One region of the Vagococcus hydrophili genome, then DNA from elsewhere that is predicted to be linked to it. Evidence: predicted binding sites of a transcription regulator. Region 1 holds the regulator's gene; each other region holds the start of a gene.

The links. The regulator NrdR, encoded in region 1, represses ribonucleotide reductase genes. The targets are predictions, from matches to a motif close to ACACNATATATNGTGT.
Region 2: the regulator NrdR is predicted to act here: its motif matches at 2,602-2,617, upstream of nrdH (glutaredoxin-like protein NrdH).
Region 3: the regulator NrdR is predicted to act here: its motif matches at 1,859-1,874, upstream of G7082_RS10455 (deoxynucleoside kinase).
Region 4: the regulator NrdR is predicted to act here: its motif matches at 3,138-3,153, upstream of nrdD (anaerobic ribonucleoside-triphosphate reductase).

What each region holds. Positions count from the first base shown of each region.
Region 1 is NZ_CP049887.1:2,423,462-2,428,828, forward strand. Features, by position in the region: gene polA (DNA polymerase I) at 1-501, shown strand, start outside; gene mutM (DNA-formamidopyrimidine glycosylase) at 587-1,429, shown strand; gene coaE (dephospho-CoA kinase) at 1,431-2,033, shown strand; gene nrdR (transcriptional regulator NrdR) at 2,172-2,633, shown strand; gene G7082_RS11910 (replication initiation and membrane attachment family protein) at 2,653-4,068, shown strand; gene dnaI (primosomal protein DnaI) at 4,068-5,000, shown strand; gene G7082_RS11920 (YceD family protein) at 5,088-5,367, shown strand, end outside.
Region 2 is NZ_CP049887.1:1,640,885-1,646,251, forward strand. Features, by position in the region: gene nrdE (class 1b ribonucleoside-diphosphate reductase subunit alpha) at 1-1,925, opposite strand, end outside; gene nrdI (class Ib ribonucleoside-diphosphate reductase assembly flavoprotein NrdI) at 1,906-2,292, opposite strand; gene nrdH (glutaredoxin-like protein NrdH) at 2,294-2,527, opposite strand; gene G7082_RS08260 (FeoA family protein) at 2,877-3,353, shown strand; gene feoB (ferrous iron transport protein B) at 3,356-5,367, shown strand, end outside.
Region 3 is NZ_CP049887.1:2,123,488-2,128,854, reverse strand. Features, by position in the region: gene G7082_RS10470 (TetR/AcrR family transcriptional regulator C-terminal domain-containing protein) at 1-145, shown strand, start outside; gene G7082_RS10465 (DUF5692 family protein) at 272-1,186, shown strand; gene G7082_RS10460 (cupin domain-containing protein) at 1,292-1,777, opposite strand; gene G7082_RS10455 (deoxynucleoside kinase) at 1,934-2,575, shown strand; gene G7082_RS10450 (hypothetical protein) at 2,615-2,821, opposite strand; RNA gene ffs (signal recognition particle sRNA small type) at 3,544-3,630, opposite strand; gene tadA (tRNA adenosine(34) deaminase TadA) at 3,657-4,166, opposite strand; gene G7082_RS15145 (helix-turn-helix domain-containing protein) at 4,279-5,127, shown strand; gene G7082_RS10430 (zinc metallopeptidase) at 5,124-5,367, opposite strand, start outside.
Region 4 is NZ_CP049887.1:1,608,457-1,613,823, forward strand. Features, by position in the region: gene G7082_RS08090 (lipoate--protein ligase) at 1-672, shown strand, start outside; gene G7082_RS08095 (ATP-binding cassette domain-containing protein) at 665-1,387, shown strand; gene G7082_RS08100 (methionine ABC transporter permease) at 1,375-2,055, shown strand; gene G7082_RS08105 (MetQ/NlpA family ABC transporter substrate-binding protein) at 2,052-2,888, shown strand; gene nrdD (anaerobic ribonucleoside-triphosphate reductase) at 3,214-5,367, shown strand, end outside.

The DNA.
Region 1 (5,367 bases):
GGAATTGTTTATGGTATAAGTGACTATGGCTTATCTCAAAATTTAGATATTACTAGAAAAGAAGCCCAAGATTTTATTGATACGTATTTTGAGAAATACCCAGGTGTGAAAGACTATATGGAATCTGTGGTTCGTGAGGCAAAAGATAAAGGATACGTAGAGACACTGTATCATCGCCGTCGTTACTTGCCAGATATTAATGCGAGAAACTTTAACATTAGGAGTTTTGCAGAACGTACGGCAATTAATACGCCGATTCAAGGTAGTGCGGCAGATATCTTGAAAATCGCGATGATTCAAATCGATGCGAAGTTAAAAGAAGAAAAAATGGAAGCAACGATGCTCCTTCAAGTTCACGATGAGTTGGTATTTGAAGCGCCAAAATCAGAAATTCCTAAACTACAACAGCTAGTTGAAGAAACGATGGCTAACGCAGTGGCATTGAACGTTCCTCTTAAAGCAGATAGTAGTGTCGGTAACACATGGTATGAAGCTAAATAAAATAAATAGATAATCGCCTGTTGGATTGACTTAGGTAAAAATCAAGTCAATCCGCTCGTGTTTATTTCACATAAGGAGTTTTTTTATGCCAGAATTACCAGAAGTAGAAACGGTCCGTAAGGGATTGGAAAATTTAGTTAAGAATAAAACAATTGAAAGTGTGGAAGTTTACTGGCCAAGAATTATTGAGGCGCCTTTTGTAGATGAGTTCAAAATTAACTTAATCGGAGAAACCATTGAAGAAGTGGAACGTCGCGGTAAGTATCTTATTTTTAAACTCACTCACTTTGATATGATTAGCCACTTAAGAATGGAAGGGAAATTTGAATTCCATTCGAGTAGTGATCCTTTGCTAAAGCATAGTCATGTGATTTTTAAATTCACTGATGAAACAGAATTAAGGTATTTGGATGTCCGTAAGTTTGGTCGTTTTGTACTTGTGGCAAAAGATACAGCTCAAGACTACAAAGGTTTAAAAAAACTAGGTCCAGAACCGATTGCGTCAGATTTTGATTTAGAAGAATTTACTAAAGAATTAAAAAAACGTAAAAAAAGTATTAAGCCTTTACTATTAGATCAGATTCTTGTCACAGGATTAGGTAATATCTATGTGGATGAGGCACTCTTTAGAGCGGAAATACATCCAGAACAAGAAGCCAATACGCTGAAAAAATCTGAAATTACTAGATTACATCAAGAAATAATTGCTGTCCTGGGAGAAGCCGTTGAAGCGGGAGGTACTACCATTCGTTCTTATAAAAACGCCTTAGGAGATGCAGGTTCATTTCAAGTGTCACTTCTTGTCTATGGTCAAAATGGAGAAAGTTGCCCGAGATGTGGCACAGAAATTTTAAAGAAAAAAGTGGCCCAAAGAGGAACTCATTATTGCCCAATATGCCAAGTGTATCATCATAGAAAGGGAAATTAATATGACATTTGTATTAGGTTTAACAGGAGGAATCGCTTCAGGAAAAAGTACTGTAAGCGAATATTTTTTAGAAAAAAAAATCCCGGTAATTGATGCAGATAAAATCGCTAAGGAAGTCGTTGAGCCGAGAACACCAGGACTTTCAAAAGTGATTTCTCATTTTGGAACAAGTATCTTACAAAATAATGGAGAACTTGATCGAAAAAAATTAGGAACGATTATTTTTAATAACGAAGCTGAAAGAATGGCCTTGAATGAGATTGTTCATGGAGAAATCGAACAACGTATTGATCAATTAGTGGACGAACTAAAAAGAGAAAGCCTTTCGTTAATTGTTATGGATATTCCTTTATTATATGAAGTTGATTATCAAGAAAAATGTGATGAAGTGATGACAGTTTTTGTTTCGCATCAGACACAAATGACACGCTTAATGAAGAGAGACAACTTATCAGAAGAAGAAGCAACAGAGAGAATTAAGAGTCAAATGCCTTTAATTGATAAAGCACTATTATCTGATGTTATTATTGATAATGAAGCATCAATTGAAAATACTCGACTGCAAGTAGACAGATGGTTATCAATATTTGAACAAACAAGGTAAAAGGAGCGATAAGCTTCTTTTTTTGTTTACTATTTAAAGGTAATCAGACTATACCTTTCTAGTTATCTCATGTTATAATAGCACTATTAATGAAAGTGATTTTCAGTAAATACTGATAAAATAGATGAGGTGAAGCAGATGCAATGTCCAAAATGTCATTATAACGGATCCAGAGTAGTGGATAGTCGACCTGCTGATGATGGAAGAGCAATTAGACGTAGAAGAGAATGTGAAGATTGTGGGTTTAGATTTACAACCTTTGAAAGAGTAGAAGTAGCGCCGATTTTAGTCGTTAAAAAGAATGGGGCTCGTGAAGAATTTAACCGTGAAAAAGTATTAAGAGGGTTAGTTCGATCTGCAGAAAAACGACCTGTTTCAATGGATGCTATGGAGCAAATTGTGATTAACGTTGAAAATCGTGTTCGTAGTTTAGGTGAAAATGAAGTCTCAACAACCAAAATTGGTGAGTTCGTAATGGAGGATTTAGTGAATTTAGATGAGATTGCTTATATTAGATTCGCTAGTGTCTATCGCCAGTTTAAAGATATGAGCGTTTTCCTTGAGGAACTTCAAGAAGTGATTGACAAGGAAAACAAATAAAAGAGAGTGAGCGATACCCGTGAATGAAGCATGGTCAAAATTAAAACCTAAAGATAAATTTTCAGTAAAAAAAGCGCAGCATGTTTCTGAAATGGATTACGTTGTTTTAAGTATGTTGTATCAACCGATTATCGGCGTAGGAGCCTTGGCATTGATTAATGCGTTGTTAGTCGAAGAAAAAATCGAGACAGCTGAAAGAATGCAGCAACACAGTGTCTTACTCAATCAGTTAGACGTGGGCATTCCAGATTTCTATATGGCTCGTGAGAAATTAGAAAGTGTTGGGTTACTAAAATCTTTTGTTAAAAAGTTAGATAATGAAAATCATTTTATTTACATTATTCAACCAACCCTAGAACCTAGCGTGTTTTTACATGATGATATACTGTCTCTACTCTTAATTGAAAAAGTAGGGTTTCAAAAAGTCGAAGAATTGAGTCGTTTTTTTGATTATTCAATACCAGATATGACCGATTATGTAGAAGTAACTAGATCATTCACTGATGTGTTTCAGTCTATATCTTCCAGGTTAGGTGGTAAAGAAGAAGAGTTAAGAAAAGTGAAAGCTATAGTCACACCTAGAAATAAAGCACCTGAATTAACAATAACTAGTAACCAGTTTGATTGGTTATTCTTTAATAGTTTAATTGAAAGTCTGCATATCGATCAAAATCAAATTGAAGTTGAATTAAAGAGAACCATTAATTTATTTAGTCAGTTATATGGGATTAATGAATTAGAAATGTTTGATTACATTAAGCAGTCAGTGGACTACGTTAATAATCGGGTGATTGAAAAAGACTTTAAACAATCCGTTTATAAAGGCTATCACAGTCGAAAAAAACAAGAAATTGTTGAAAATAAAGAAGAAAACAACATAAACAGGGGTTTGTCTGATACTGAAAAGGACCAATTGAGACAAAATACGTTACGTTTAACTGGTTTTTCGGATGAAGAAATTGCGGTCATTCAATCATGTGAAACAATACCGCCTTTAGTCTTCTTAAAAGCAATCAAAAAACAAAAAGGTGGCTTTGTTAGTTTTAGTGAAAGTCAAACCATTGAAAATTTAAAAACGCAATCAGGACTTCCTGATAGTGTCATTAATGTCATCATACACTATACTTTAGTCGTTCAAGGAAAGCCATCGATTATCCAAAGTCTAGTGATGTCGATTGCTAATGACTGGGCTCAAAAGAAAATATTTTCACCAGAGGACGCCTTGAAACAAGTACAAGATCTTCAAAAAGAACGAGCAAAACCTAAAGCGAAAAGAAATAACTATGGTAACCAGAGTCAGCGAAAAGAAACGCTACCTGATTGGGCTAAAGAAGATGTTGTGCGAAAAGAAACACCACTTTCGGATGAAGAAACTGCCTTTTTCCAAGAGCAATTAAAACAATTAACGAATAAGCCAAAAGAAGGTGACAACTAATGGAAAATATTGGAAAAGGAATCGATAAAACCTTAAAAGCGAAAAACTTAACAGGAAAACTGGATCGTTTAATGGAAGAAGTGATGAATGATCCAGATGTGCAGCAATTTATACTAGATCACCGTGAGCAGTTAACGGATGATGATATTGTAAAAAGTTACGCAAAGTTATATGAATTTGTTCAAGAGAAGAAAAAATTTGAATTAAAAGATGCAACGATGATTGCCCCAGGGTATGAGCCACGCTTATTTATGAATTTTCACTTTATTGATGTGACTTACGTTCCCACAGAAAGTTTGATTAAGCAAAAAGCGCAAGCAGTCATTAAAAATCGAGTGAAGGCGATGGATATGCCTAAAGATATTCGCGAAGCAAGACTGGATCGTTTTGAGTTAACGTCTGAACGTAAAGAAGCTTTTCAAGAAGCTTTTAAGTTTATTAATGAATTTGAAGATTCACCTAAATCATTCCATCAAGGATTGTACTTCCAAGGAACATTTGGTGTGGGTAAAACCTACCTATTAGGTGCGATTGCCAATACGTTGGCTGAGAAAGGTTTCCAAACTACCTTAGTTCACTTTCCAACGTTTGCCGTTGAGATGAAACAATCGATTCAAAAGGATACAGTTGGTGATAAGTTAGATGCGGTTAAAAAAGCCCAAATTTTGATGATTGATGATATTGGAGCAGATTCAATGAGTAGTTGGGTCAGAGATGATATATTAGGGGTTATATTGCAATATAGAATGCAGGAGCAACTTCCAACTTTCTTTTCATCTAATTTCAATATGAAGCAACTAGAAGAAGAGCATTTACGGGTCACACAGCGCGGAGAGGAAGAGCCGTTAAAAGCAAAACGAATTATGGAACGTGTGAGATATCTAACAAAAGAAATCAATATGATAGGTAAAAACCGTAGAATGTATGAGTAATAAAAGATACAAAAAAACGAGTTGAAACTGATTGACAAAGGGATTGCGGACTAGTATAATTATTTTTGTTGCTTAAGGGGTGATTGAATGAAGTGGGCATTGGCTGAATTAAACAAATTTAAAAATAGTCAAGTAGATTTTAAAGAAGCATTAGATTTAAAAGCATCTTTACAAAAAAGAGAACCGTTTATCTTGGATTTAGCTCCTATCTTAGTAGAAGGATTTATTCAGGTAGATAAAGTAGGTTATACTGCTCATTTTTCTGTAGAGACTGTTATTACTTTACCTTCATCTCGTTCATTAGAGCCTGTAGAAGTTCCATTATCGTTAATAATTGACGAGGAATATATGACAGATGCTCAGATTA
Region 2 (5,367 bases), 780 kb from region 1:
TACACGTCAATTACTTTACGCATATCCATGTCATAAGCAGATGTGTAGTAAGGCATACTTTCATTGTTTAAATGAGGTGCTGGATAGTAAATCTTCCCAATTTTTTTCTCTTGACGTTCTTCAATTAAACGAGTAATTGGATGAATACTAGCACTTGTATCATTAATATATGAAATTGAGCCGTTTGGAGCAACTGCTAAACGGTTTTGATGATACAAGCCGTACTCTTTGATTGACTCTTTAAGAGTAGCCCAATCCTCAGCTGTAGGAACATCAATTGAACCAAATAATGCTTTAATTTTTTCTGATTTTGCTAAGACTGGTTCGTTGATATAAGTATCAAAGTAAGAGCCGTTGGCGTAATCAGATTTTTCAAAGTTATGGAACGATTCACCACGCTCTTTCGCAATATTATTACTTTCAACAAGTGTCCAGTAATTTAGTAACATAAAGTAAACATCAGTGAATTCCAATGATTCTTTTGAACCATATTCCATTTGATTTTTGGCAAAGTACGTATGTAGACCCATGGCACCTAAACCAATGGTATGGTTCAAACGGTTACCGTTTCTAATAGAAGGAACAACCGCAATATCAGAAGCATCCGTAATAAAAGTTAAGGCACGAGTCATGGCACGAACTGATTTACCAAAATCAGGGCTATCCATTAAGTTAACAATATTAGTTGAACCTAAGTTACATGAAATATCTGTTCCAAGCTCATCGTATCCTTGTTGATCGTTAATCATTGAGGGTTCTTGGACTTGTAGTATTTCAGAACACAAGTTACTCATGATGATTTTTCCGTAAACCGGATTAGCACGGTTGGCTGTATCAATGTTAATGATATAAGGATAACCAGATTCTTGTTGTAGCTTACTGATTTCATTTTCTAAGTAACGAGCGCTAATTTTTTGTTTACGAATCTTAGGATTTGCTACTAAGTTATCGTATTCTTTTGTGATATCTAAATAAGAGAAAGGCACACCGTATTCACGTTCCACACTATATGGACTGAATAAATACATGTCTTCATTGTTACGAGCTAATTCATAGAATTTATCAGGAACGACTAAACCTAAAGAAAGAGTCTTCACACGAATTTTTTCATCGGCATTTTCTTTTTTAGTTGAAAGGAACATTTCGATATCTGGATGGAAGACGTTTAAGTAAACCACACCAGCACCTTGACGTTGACCTAATTGATTACTATAGCTAAAGCTATCTTCAAATAATTTCATAACTGGAACCACACCACTAGCAGCGCCTTCGTAACCTTTAATTGGAGAGCCAGCTTCACGTAAATTAGAAAGTGTAATTCCAACCCCACCACCAATACGTGATAGTTGTAGAGCACTGTTAATTGAGCGTCCAATACTATTCATGTCATCAGTCACTTGAACTAGGAAACAAGAAACAAGTTCCCCACGACGCTTACGTCCTGCATTTAAAAATGAAGGAGTTGCTGGTTGATAACGTTGATAAATCATTTCCTCAGCTAAGCTAAGAGCTAATTCTTCATTACCATCAGCAAAATATAAGGCATTAAATGCTACGCGGTCTTCATAGCGCTCTAAATAAGCAGTCCCGTCGTTTGTTTTTAAGGCATATTGAGAGTAAAACTTATAAGCAGCCATGAATGACTTAAAGGTAAAGTTTTGCTCATCTAAGTAAGTGTATAAAGACTCGATAAACTCAATCGAATATTTACCGATAAATTCAGATTCTAAATAATCCTCTTCAATAAGAAAGTTTAATTTGTCTTCAACAGAAGCAAATTGTTTCGTGTGAGGTTCCACATTTTCGTTAAAGAAAGCAGTTAAAGCTTCTTTATCTTTGTATAAAGGAATTTGATCATCTACAGGACGATTAATTTGATTATTTAATTTAAAATAAGTTACATCTTCAAGATTTTTTAGACTCAAGGTTATCCACTACTTTCTTAAAATTTTTAACATCTTCTAGTGTACCATTAAATTCAAAACTGAAAAGCAAAGGGACTTGATAATCTCTTGCAATATCTTTAGCAGTGAAAATAAAAAGGTCAGCAAAGTTACGATTTCCTCCACCGACAACGCCTAGCATATTTTTTTGATTTGTTTTGTACTCAATAAAATCGTTCACTACTTCTGTGACTTCAGCGTCGTAAGTAGGAACGATCAGGATATACTCTTCATTGATTTCATGAAAAGGATTGTTAGGGTTAATTTCATGTGCGTGGTTTGCGGGGAGTTCGAGTTTGTTGATGAATCGTCTTGTTTGCCCGGTTAAAGAAAAAAAGACTAGTTTCATACTAAACAGCCAACGTTCTTAATTGATCAGGACGGAAGCCAACGATAGTAACTCTTTCATCTGCAGTTGTAATCACAGGAACGCTTCTGAAACCTTGCTCTTTTAATGAATCAATATATTGTGGTTCTGTATCAATATTGATTTCTTCAAAGTTAAGGTTTTTATCAGCTAAAAATTTCTTAGTCATCTTGCATTGTGGACAGTTATCTTTTGTATATAAAGTTATTGTATTCATTTAAATCACTCCATTTGGTCTTTAATTTCTATAAATATTAGTATAGCTTTTTATAAAAAAAAGTCAATGGAAAAACACAAGATATAGTGCTTGATTTAAATGTAAGCACAATCTTTAGTGATTAATTGTTTCACAAAAGGATATTATCAAGCTTTCATTTCTTTTTCAATGAAAAATTTTTTATAAAAAATCATAGTAATTTGTTTTTGAACAAAAGAAAGTGTACCAAGATTAATGTGTATAAATTCACATTAAATGATTGACATGTTATCAGTAGGGAATTACAATAAATAATAATGAGAATCGTTATCAAGTGTAGGTGCGTGTGAATAAAGAAGGAGCGCTATGAATGAAAAATTTAATGTCTTGTGAGACGAATAAAATTTATCGTTTTGAAGAATTTAAAGGTGAAAAAGAATATGAGCGTCATTTGATTAATTTAGGGTTAATTAAGGGATCTGATCTATATGTAGTGTCTAAAGAAAAAGGGCAGCCCGTGATTGTTGTTTTTAAAGAAGCAAGAATTGGTTTAGATGAAATCATAGCTAAAGACATTTATATAGTAGAAAAAGAAGATCATGGCTTAAAAAGTTTACAGTCTTTGGATCAAATGGCAGTTAATGCTTCAGGAAAAGTGTCAAAGATTTTAGGAACGGGTGTTTTGAAACGTCATTTAATGGATATGGGATTAACCAAAGGGACCGAAATTAAGATTACTAAATTAGCACCTTTAGGAGATCCTATTGAAATAAAGGTTAGAAACTATGAATTAACACTCCGTAAAAAAGAAGCTGAGATGATTTTAATAGAAAGTGAGCTTGACTAATGATGACTAAACGACAGATTGCTTTAGTTGGAAATCCGAATAGTGGTAAGACTAGTTTGTTTAACGAATTAACAGGAACCAATCAATCAGTTGGTAATTGGCCTGGTGTAACAGTTGAAAGAAAAAGCGGCAATTTAAAAGAAAATCATCAGATTGAACTGCAAGATTTACCTGGTATTTATTCTTTGTCTCCTTATTCGCCAGAAGAAGGCGTGGCTAGGGATTATTTACTGGAAGAACATCCTCACCGTTTACTAAACATTGTGGATGGAACGAATTTAGAAAGAAACCTCTATCTGAGTACTCAACTTTTAGAACTGGGGATTCCGATGGCGATTGCAATTAATATGATGGATGTGGTGGTTAAAGAAGGAACAATTATTAATTGCGAGAAGTTAGCATATGGTTTAGGCGTCCCCGTTCTTCCTATTAGTGTGGTGAAAAAAAGCGGGTTAGATAAAATCAAAGAACAGCTACAACTAGAAAACAATCTAGGTGAGAAAGAAATAGCCTATCCGATTTATGATGACCGATTAGAAGTCGCTTTAAATGAAATTGAAGGCTTGATTAAAGCTTATGTCCCTAAACATCAATTGCGCTGGTTTACGATTAAACTTTTTGAGCGGGATGTGAAAGTAGTAGAGAAGATGACACTTTCAAAAGATATTCAAGCCGAAATCGAAGAAATCATTCAAATCACGGAAAAAATTATGGATGAAGACGGTGAAAGTATCATCATTAATGAACGGTATGATTTTATTAGCCAGTTAGTTGCTTTAAGTATTGTGAAGGAAAAGGACTTCAAACTAACGGTGAGTGATAAAATCGACCGAGTGGTGACTAATAAATGGTTGGCACTCCCAATTTTTGCAGTCATTATGTGGGCTGTTTACTATTTATCGATTCAAACAGTTGGAACCATGGGGACCGATTGGATCAACGATGTCTTATTTGGCGAATGGATTCCAAGTCAAGTAACGCATTATTTAGAAGTTTGGCAAATTGCCCCTTGGTTACAGTCGCTTATTTTAGATGGGATTATTGCGGGAGTCGGGGCAGTCTTAGGTTTCTTACCTCAATTAATGGTTCTGTTCTTGTGTCTGTCTTTATTAGAAGACTGTGGTTATATGGCACGAATTGCGTTTGTCATGGACCGTTTATTTAGAAAGTTTGGTCTTTCTGGAAAATCATTTATACCTATGTTAATCGCCACAGGTTGTGGGGTTCCAGGTGTCATGGCAAGTCGAACGATTGAAAATGAAAAAGATCGCCGCATGACGATTATGACAACGACGTTTATGCCTTGTTCAGCTAAGTTGCCAATTATCGGTTTAATCGCTGGTGCATTTTTCCCGACAAGTAGTTGGGTAGCGCCATCTGCTTACTTTATAGGCATTGGCACCATTGTTTTATCAGGAATCTTACTTAAGAAAACTAGCTTGTTTAGTGGCAAAGCAGCCCCCTTTATTATGGAGATGCCAGCGTATCATATGCCTCGGTTTCAAAATAGCTTTAGACAAATGATCGATCGTTCATCATCTTTTGTTAAAAAAGCAGGGACGATTATTTTTGCTAGTTCTGTGATTATTTGGTTTTTAAACACCTTTAATTTTAGTTTTCAAATGGTGGAGACAGAAGATAGTATTTTAGCATCAATGGGACGCACAGTGGCAATTATTTTTGCTCCTCTTGGCTGGGGAAATTGGCAAACCACCGTGGCAACCATCACTGGTTTGATTGCCAAAGAAAATGTAGTGGGAACGTTCGGAATTTTATATGGTCATCAAGAGTTGGCTTCTGAAGTGGGAAGAGAATATTGGCCCCTTTTTAGAGAAAGTTTAACACCGATTGCAGGTTTTTCATTCTTAGTCTTTAACTTGCTCTGTGCCCCTTGTTTTGCGGCTATAGGAGCAATTAGACGAGAGATGAATGATTGGAAGTGGACAACGCTAGCGATTGGCTATCAGTGTTTTGTAGCTTATATTGTGAGTTTTATTATCTATCAATTAGGCAG
Region 3 (5,367 bases), 300 kb from region 1:
TGCTGACTTTTACGGACGTGCCATTGTGGCTCAAGTCATTCATTGGTTAACAACACGACTAGAAGAGCCTAAAGATCAAGTAATCGCTCGTATTGAGCGTGTCACACGAGGAATGATTGAATTAATCGTTCATAATCAACCATAAAAAATTGGACAAAATTAATTTTTTGTCCAATTTTTGTGCAAAAACTTACATTTGTTTATATTATTTTTTCCTAAAATTCGTATGATAGTTAGTGTAATTATTAATAAAGTTTTAGGAGGAGTTTATATGTTTTTCTTTGAAAGCATGCCATTTACGTCTGTTTTGATGTGGTTTGTCGTACTTGGTGGTTTAATGTTAATGAATGAGTTGGCTCGCGCTAACAAATGGATTGCGATTGTATTATTTACCGCATTACCTATCATTTTAACAATTTTCGTTTGGCCAACAACAGCTGGTGCAGGTAGTAGTACAGGGACTTGGTTCCACTGGGTGAAAGTTTATTCAGCTTTAGCTGGTTGTTTAGGATTCTTAGCTCTACGTTTTATCAAAGGGGCTCAAAACAACAAATTTATGATGGCTTTCCCAGCTCTTATTTTAGCTATCAACATTATGGAAGCTGTTATTCGTGACTTCCAAGTGTATTCACTACATGGTATGGTTGACGGTGTTTACATGAACGGTGGTATTTGGAACATCATGAATGGTGTTGCTGGTATCTTAAATATCTTAACTATCTCAGGTTGGATGGGAATCCAAATTAGTAAAAATAAACAAAAAGATATGGTTTGGGCGGATCAAATGTGGTTCTGGATTATCGCTTATGATCTATGGAACTTTGCTTATGTTTATAACTGTGTATCAGATCATTCATTCTACGCTGGTTTAGCATTATTATTATCATGTACAATTCCAGCATTCTTCATTAAAAAAGGCGCTTGGTTACAACATAGAGCTCAAACATTAGCTTTCTGGATGATGTTTACTATGACATTCCCAGCTTTCGTTGGTGAATCTCAATTCTCAGTACAAAGTTCTCACAGTAGCACAGCTCTTTTTGTAGCAAGTTTCCTTGCTTTAGCAGCAAACGTGGCTGTCTTTATCTACCATATTTACCGAATCAAGTCTCATAAGAAAAATGTCTTCAAAGAAGAAATTTACACTGGACTTAAAAAATTCGACGAAGTTAAAGATAATAACTAACAAAAATGTTAACCTCACTCAAAAGAAGGCATTCATTCCCTTTTGAGTGAGGTTTTTTTAGGTATTCTTTTATCTAGGTATTCCATATTGGCATACCAAAACGCTCTAGATTTCTTCAAAAGCTAATTTTTTAATGATTTCTTCATGTTTTGGATATTTATCTAATAGCTCTTTTTGAGTAAATAGTCTAAAATCTGTAAATTCAAAACCAGGCACAACCACGCAACTTACTAGGGAATAATCATCTGAAACAGTCGAACCAAAAATAGTCCCTTTAGGAACTAAATAATGTAGTCGCTCCCCTTCTTCTGTATTCTTACCAACTTTTACTGCCTCATATCTTCCATCAGGAAAAATACAATGAACAGTCAAGGGATTCCCATCGTGATAATACCAAATCTCATCCGCTGTTAATTGATGGAAATGGGAAGGACTTTCTTCTGTTAGTAAAAAATAAATACTCGTGTAGAGTTTGCGTTCATTTTGATTTACTTTAATCGTATCTTCTGAGGCTTCCGTTCGTAAATAAAAACCACCCTCTGGATGTGGCTCTAGATTTAACTCTGAAATATAAGCTTCTTTTGATTTCAATTGATATTCACTCCTTCTTCAAATTTCATTTAATTATACTTTAAATAGCAAATCATGACAACTTGCGATTTTTAACTTGAATTACTATATATTGTGTATTATTATTTATTTTATAGTTAAAAACAACTATATATAGTTAAGGAGTCTGAGGAGGAAATGACTGTGATAGTATTAGCAGGTACCATTGGCGCAGGTAAAACAAGTTTATCTGAAATGATCGCCAAAGAATTAGGAACAGAAGTATTTTTTGAAAGTGTTGAGAATAATGAGATTCTCCCACTATTTTATCAAGACCCAGAAAAGTATTCTTTTTTACTTCAAATCTACTTTTTAAATAAACGTTTCAAGAGCATTAAAGACGCTCTTGTTCATGATAATAATGTTTTGGATCGCTCGATTTATGAGGATTCACTTTTGTTTCATTTGAACGCGGATTTAGGTCGTGCTTCAAAACAAGAAGTAGAGGTGTATGACGAGTTACTGCAAAACATGATGGAAGAGTTACCTTACGCTGCTCATAAAAAACAACCTGATTTATTAGTCCATATTAAAGTTTCTTTTGAAACCATGTTAAAGCGAATTGAGAAAAGAAATCGTCCTTATGAACAATTAAGTTTTGACCCGAGTTTGTACGACTATTACAAAGAATTAAATACACGCTACGAGAAATGGTTTGAGGAATACGATGAAAGCCCAAAAATTCAAATTGACGGGGATCAATTTAATTTTGTAGAAGATGAAGAAGCAGCTGATAAAGTGATTGAAATGATATTAAACGAGCTGAAAACGATTAGATAACAAAAAAGGTATACCTACATTGGTATACCTTTTAACATCTTATTTATTCATGTATAGAACAACAAACCCAATAATAATCATCGCTATTCCCGAAGCAAACTGTCCGATTCCTGATGCTTGACCAGTTAACATCATTTGAATTAGATTATTTTTACCTTGGTTGTTTTTGAAGTCTGTCTTCATTCTGTAGAATCCCCACGCTGCTAATAATAATCCGAATCCCCATAGAAAAATACTTGGTAACATATTGATCACCTATCCCTTATCTCTTATTTGTAATAATTGTAACATTGGATAGAGATAAGTGGTATAGGTCTTGAGGCTGAGATTTTTTCAGAAATTATCTCTTTTTTCTTTTTGGTGGAAATCTATGGGTTCTTTTTTTAGTAATTATCTTATTTTCGCTAACCTCTTTAAACAAAGCATTTGATATAAATTGAAACAAGGGCTGTAATATATATTTTAAAATACCATAGTCAACTAAAATAGATCCTCCTAATGTTGTCAGAAAAGAAAACTGCTCTGGTGAAACAGATATTAAAGTACCTACAGAAACCGAAATAACACTTACTATCGTAAAAATGATGCCATAAAAACTTGTCTGGATACCCATTTTAACTTTATTATTCTTTGATAAAAGAACTATTCCTAAAAATAAAGATACAAATAACCACGTAAAAATAAAAAAAGCTACTAATAATATATTCGTAATTACTACGGTTACGTCTATTTCAGTTAACTTAACTAAGTCTTTATTAATCTTAATGTAAGGTTTAATTTTTTCAAAAATAAGAAATGGATTTTAAAAAATATATACTTGAAAGAATAAAAAGAACATTATAGACAGGATACCTATAATAAATCTTAATTTATCAAAAATATTTAATTCTTTAAACGAGTGTTTCATACCTTCACCTTTTCAAAATTTATACAAAAAAAATAGGCCTAATCAGCCTTTTAATTTCAATATTTAATTCAGACACATGGCGGCACCTACTTAGTGCTGCTTCCTTCCAGATCTGACACGCTTCGTAAGCCCACCATTGTCCTAGCCTTGCGGCAATATTTATTATACTTCATCTTAATTAAAAATACTAGCTTTTTTTGCTTCTTTTTGTTTTTTACGAATTTCTCTAAAAAAGTTAGTTAAAATACTGCCACACTCTTCTTCCAAAATGCCTGTTTCAACATAACAAGAATGATTAAATCGCATATCTTGCAGTAAATTCATTAAACTACCTGCTGTACCACCTTTAGGATCTTTCGCCCCGTAGAAGACTTGATCGATTCTTGAGAGTAAAATACCACCACAGCACATTGGACAAGGCTCTAGTGTGACAAATAGCTGAGCCTTTTCTAAACGCCAACTTTTCACGTTTCGATTGGCTTCTTGAATCGCAATGATTTCTGCGTGAGTTGTAGCGTCTTGTGAGAATTCACGGACATTATGACCACGCCCCACAATTTCACCATCTAAGACAACAACTGCACCAATTGGAACTTCTCCCATAATTTCAGCTTTTTTAGCTTCTAACAAAGCTTCTCTCATAAAATATTCTTTTTCTTCTTGTGTAAACTTCACTGAACGCATGAACATACTATTTCCTCAACTTTTCCTATTTTTATCATATTATCACAAAAAACTTTGTTTATGATACCTTTATGTTAAAATGATGTTACATTTAATGAAAGGAATGCTTTTAATGAAATTAAATGAATTACAAGCGATTTATCCAGAAGGGCTCATTAAAACCACTAAAGAACCCGATGACAGCACACTTATCTTACCTGTTGAAAATAAATGGTTTTACTTACCTAAAGAAACCTTAACTAAAAGTGAGCGAAAACTATTAAGAAATCTTTTTCCTGAAACTAACTATTTAAATAAACTGAAAGATCATCCTTGGTACCAGTATCTATTTCAAAATAAGCCTTTTCCAACAGCCGAACAACCTTATAGAATTATACAGCTTAAAATAAAAAAAGAGTCTCCAAACGCAATGGAATGGTTGACTCATTTTTCTGAACTGTTTAACCAAGTGGAAGATTTCTTTTTTATTGATAAAACAACGGCAATCCTAGTTGAAGAAAAATCACCTGTAGTCTATCAAAAAACGGATTTAGATGGCATGATTTTAACTCTTGAAAGTGAATTCTTAATTCAAGCTCATGCATTCCTAGGCTCTTTTAATGAGATTAATCAAAATTTTTCTCTTTATTTTGCAGAGGAACAAAAAATATTCCACGCTTACTATAAACATCAAAAAAATGTCTTTACCTTTCAAGATATCGCCATTGATTATTTAACGAAAGATAAAATCACCAAAAGTTCTATTATGCAAACATTAAAAGATACACTCAATATGGATGATGAACTAAAGCTGATAATCAAAACCCTTTGGCTAAAACAAGGCAATATCACATCCACATCCAAAGAACTTTACATTCATCGGAACACGTTGCAATATCGCCTTGAGAAATTTTATGAACGAACTGGTTTTTCATTGAAAGATATGAACGATCTAACGCTCTGCTATCTTCTCATTAATTAATCTCTTCGGTTACCACCAAAAAGTATAACCAATCTGATTACTTGTAATAATGAAGCTACGGCTGCGGCAACATAAGTTAAAGCGGCAGCTGTTAGCACTTTTCTAGCCATCTCTAATTCTTCATCATCTAGCGCTTGATTCTCTGCTAAAACAGCTAAGGCACGTCTTGAAGCGTTGAACTCGACTGGTAAAGTCACCACTTGAAATAGGAAAGTTAAGGCAAAACACCAAATCCCGATT
Region 4 (5,367 bases), 820 kb from region 1:
GGTCGGAATGATTTGTTTATAAAGGATAAGAAAATATCAGGTAATGCGATGTATTCAAAAGGTGAAAAGATGTTTTCCCATGGCACTTTACTTTATGATGTTGATTTAGAAAAAATAAAAAGATATCTGACGCCTTCAAAAGAAAAATTGAAAACCAATCATATTCAATCTGTTGAAGCCAGGGTGACTAACATAAAGTCACATTTAAGTAAAAAATATCAACAAATGACAACGGAAGAATTCAGGGATGAGTTGATCATGAGGATATTCGGAGTGAGTTCATTAGAAGCGATTAAGGAAAAAGAAATTAAACTTTCTGATGAGGATGCGATAAACATTCAAAAAAGAGTAGCTGATATTTATGGAAATCAGGAGTTTGTCTACGGATCTCATCAAGAGTTTTCTCTTAAAAGAAGAGCTTACATTAAAAATGTTGGTTTAGTGATTGCCGAATTGGAGATTGAGGCAGGAAAAATCAAGGATCTATCTTTCTCAGGTGACTATTTTAGTCAAGAAGATCCTAATGAAATGATTGAAGCTTTAATAGGTAAACGCTTAATTTTTAATGAACTCATGAAAGAGCTTGAATTATTAGCTATCGGTAAATACTTTACCGGATTAAGTCGAAGAGATTTAGTAAGCTTACTACTTGGGGAATATTCCAATGATTGAGTTAGTAAATGTTTCTAAAAAATATCAAGAGATTGAAGTCTTAAAAGGAATCAATCTGAAGGTTGAAGAAAATGATATTGTGGGAATTGTTGGGGAAAGTGGTTCAGGAAAATCAACCTTACTTAGATTGATTCAGTTAATGGAAGAACCAACGTCAGGTGTTATTGTTTTAAATAATCATCTAGCAACTACGTGGAATAAGAGGGAAATATGTGAGCAGCAGAAAAAAATGAGTTTGCTCTTTCAGAATTTTAATTTACTAAGTAATTTGAAAGTGATTGATAATGTTCATCTTCCTCTTAAATTACAAGGAAAAAAAGAGTTAAAGAAAGCTGAAAAGTTGTTAGACTTTGTTGGTTTATCAGATAAAAAGAACATGTATCCTGCTCAATTAAGTGGGGGACAAAAACAACGTGTGGCTCTTGCTAGAGCATTAATAACAGATCCTGAAGTTTTACTCCTTGATGAAGCAACCAGTGCGTTAGATGAACAGACAACAAGGGAAATGGTTCTTCTGCTAGAGAGAGTTCATCGTGAATTCAAACCAACGATTATTTTTGTGAGTCATGATTTGAATGTGATTAAACACTGTTGTCATAAAGTCTTTATCATGGAGAAAGGATGTTTAGTAGATAATTTTGAAATTCAAAAAGAATCTTTTTTAACGGATGATGAAAGCTATCTAGACAAAGCAAGACGGGTATTACGCCCATGAATCAAGTCATCTATTATTTTCCAGAAATGATCAAAGCATTAAAAGAAACAGGAATGATGCTTGGAATTTCTTTATTTGTGGGGTTAGTAGGAGGAATGATGATGGGGCTGTGCTTGTTCTTATTCCGTCCAGAAGGCCGTAGCCCAAACAAATTAATCATGTTACTGTTTAATCTTTATGTCAATGTGATGAGATCCTTCCCATTTCTCTTATTAGTCGTCGCCATTATCCCCTTGACTAGGCTTGTTTTTGGAACAGCTTTTGGTCCAATCGCGGCGTCATTTCCACTGAGTTTTGTGGCGATTGCTATTTTTGCTCGTCTAGTGGAACAAGTCTTATTAGATATTCCTAAAGAAGTGGAAGAATTAGCCAGTTCTTTAGGTGTGAACAATGTTAAATTTGTGTACTACTTCTTACTGAAAGAAGCTAGAAGTGGCTTAGTTCTTAGTTTTACGTCCATGACTATTAGTTTAATGTCTTATTCAACCGTCATGGGCGTTGTTGGTGGCGGAGGAATTGGTGATTTTGCCATTCGTTTCGGTTATCAACGCTACGAATATGAAGTGATGTACACAACCATTGTTTTGATGATTTTAATTGTGGGTAGTATTCAAATAGTAGGAACCTATGTTAGTAAAAAATTAGATAAAAGGAAGTTAATCAAATGAAAAAATTAATCGTATCATTAAGTTTAGCAGGTTTAGTTTTAGGAATGGCAGCTTGTGGAAATAAAGCAGAGAAAAGTACAAAAGAATCAGCTAAAAAAGAGGCAACAGAAAAAGTTATTAAAGTTGCCTCACAAACAACGCCAATGACAGATGTGGTGGAAGTTGCTGCTAAGGAAGCAGAAAAAGATGGTTGGAAAGTTGAACTTGTTCAAGTAAATGATAATATTCAATACAATGAATTACTAAAAAATAAAGAAGTGGATGCAAACTTTGCCCAACATGAACCATACATGAAAAAATTCAATCAAGAGAAAAAAGCGGATTTAGTAGCCATCCAAAAAATCTACAATGCTAAAGTTGGTTTCTATTCGAAAGATTATAAAAAGATTGAAGACATTCCAAATGGTGCCAAAGTAGCCATTCCAAATGATGTCTCTAACGAAGGTCGTGCATTAGCCATTTTAGCAGAACAAGGTTTAATCACACTTAAAGAGGGCGTTGGCTTTGAAGGAACATTGAAAGATGTTGAAAAGAATGATAAAAATTTAGAATTTGTATCTATTGATTTATTAAATCTAGCAGAAGCTTATAATGAGAAAGACGTTGCCTTAGTTTATAACTACCCAACATACATTGCAAAAGTTGGTTTAAAACCAGCAGATGCTTTATTTTTAGAAAAAACAGTAGATGAAAGATTTGCGATTTCACTAGTTGCAAGAGAAGATAACAAAGATTCAGAAAGTATTAAAGAACTTAAAAAAGTAATGACCAGTGATGCTGTTAAGAATTTCTTAGAAAAAGAACATAGTGCTACCCTAGTTCCAGCATTCTAAGCCACTTATAACCAAATGAAAAGTTGACCTTAGTGTCAGCTTTTTTTATTTGGTTATAAGTGAAAAAAGTTCATTTAATTCATGTAGTATTATTTTCAATAGAATTAATAATCATTATAAAAAAATAAAGTGAAAAAAGTATTTTTCAATTAACCTGATATTTAACAAAAAATATTAAATGAAAATAATAAAAGAAAGCGTTTAGGTATCACTATATATAGTTGTCAATAGTTTTATTAAAAATATTTAACACTATATCTAGTTGAAAAGTTAAAAAAACTGAGCTATTATATACTAGAGATTGAAATAAAGGGGATAGGTATCAATGATTGAAATCAATGAGAAATCACTGTCTGATAGTTCTGTATTGAACAATATTCAAGTGATAAAAAGAGATGGACGTTGCGTATTATTTAATGAAACTAAAATCACAAATGCGTTGTTAAAGGCAGAAGAAAAAATCAATGGATCCGTTGAAGCTCATTCTGAGGCGCGTATTAAAGAATTAGTTGATTTAGTTATCGAAGAAATTGATCAACGTTTTAATAATAATGTTAAAATTTATGAAATCCAAAATATTGTAGAACATATTTTATTAGATAATTGTGAATATGATTTAGCAAAAGAATATATAAACTACCGAACAAGTCGTGATTTTGAAAGAAGTCGTGCCACAGATATTAACTTTACCATCGGAAAACTATTAAACAAAGACAGTCAACTGGTTAACGAAAATGCGAATAAAGATAGTGATGTTTTTAATACACAACGTGATTTAACTGCTGGGATTGTTGGTAAATCAATTGGTTTAAAATTATTACCACCTCATGTAGCCAATGCCCATCAAAAAGGGGATATTCACTACCATGATTTAGATTACCACCCATATTCACCTATGACTAACTGTTGTTTGATTGATTTTAAAGGCATGCTGAATAATGGTTTTAAGATTGGAAATGCTGAAGTAGAGGCACCAAAATCAATTCAAACTGCTACCGCTCAAATTTCGCAAATCATCGCCAACGTAGCATCTAGTCAATATGGTGGTTGTTCAGCAGACCGCATTGATGAGTTTTTAGCCCCATTTGCTGAAAAAAATTATAACAAGCATTTGGAAGACGCTAAAAATTGGATTGAAGACGAGAAGCGTCATGATGAATATGCCAAATCAAAAACACAAAAAGATATTTATGATGCTATGCAAAGCTTAGAATATGAAATCAATACATTGTTCACATCAAATGGTCAAACACCTTTTACATCATTAGGATTTGGTTTAGGAACAAATTGGTTTGAACGTGAAATCCAACGTGCTATTTTCCAAAATCGAATTAAAGGTCTGGGAGAAGAACACCGCACGGCTATTTTCCCTAAACTGATTTTTACAGTCAGAGACGGAGTTAACCGCATTCCATCTGATCCTAATTATGATATTAAAGAATTAGCTTTAGAGTGTGCCACAAAGAGAATGTATCCTGACATTTTGAACTATGACAAAATCGTTGAATTAACAGGGAGTTTCAAAGTACCAATGGGATGTCGTTCTTTCTTACAAGGTTGGAAAGATGAGGACGGAACAGAGGTTAACGCAGGTCGTATGAACTTGGGTGTCGTGACCCTTAATTTACCAAGAATTGCTTTAGAAGCAGCTGGCAATAAAGAAAAATTTTGGGTACTTTTAGAAGAAAGATTAAGTACGATTAAAGATGCGTTAGTCTTTAGAATTAATCGTTGTAAAGAAGCCACACCAGCGAATGCACCGATTCTTTATATGCATGGTGCTTTTGGTAAAAAACTTCAAAAAACCGACTCAGTGGACGAATTATTCAAAAATAAACGTTCCACAGTTTCTATGGGCTATATCGGTTTGTATGAAGTTGCCGCAAGTTTTTATGGTGGCGCATGGGAAACGAACCCTGAAGCTAAAGAATTTACGATAGATATCTTACGGTCACTAAAAGAGCATTCTGATAACTGGGGAGACGAATTTGGCTATCACTTTAGCGTGTATTCAACGCCAAGTGAAAGCTTAACTGATCGTTTTTGCCGTTTAGATCGTGAAAAATTTGGTGAAATTGAAGATATTACAGATAAAGATTATTATACAAATAGTTTCCATTACGATGTTAGAAAAAATCCTACACCTTTTGAAAAATTAGACTTTGAGAAAGATTATCCTGAATATTGCTCGGGTGGCTTTATTCATTATTGTGAGTACCCAGTCCTTCAACAAAATCGCAAAGCATTAGAAGCTGTATGGGATTATGCTTATGATAAAGTGGGCTATCTTGGAACAAATACTCCGATTGATCATTGTTATGAATGTGATTTTGAAGGAGATTTTAATCCAACAGAGAGAGGTTTCCAGTGTCCACAATGTGGCAATACTGACCCTAAAACCTGTGACGTTGTGAAGAGAACATGTGGCTACTTAGGTAATCCACAAGCTCGTCCAATGGTTCATGGTCGTCATAAAGAA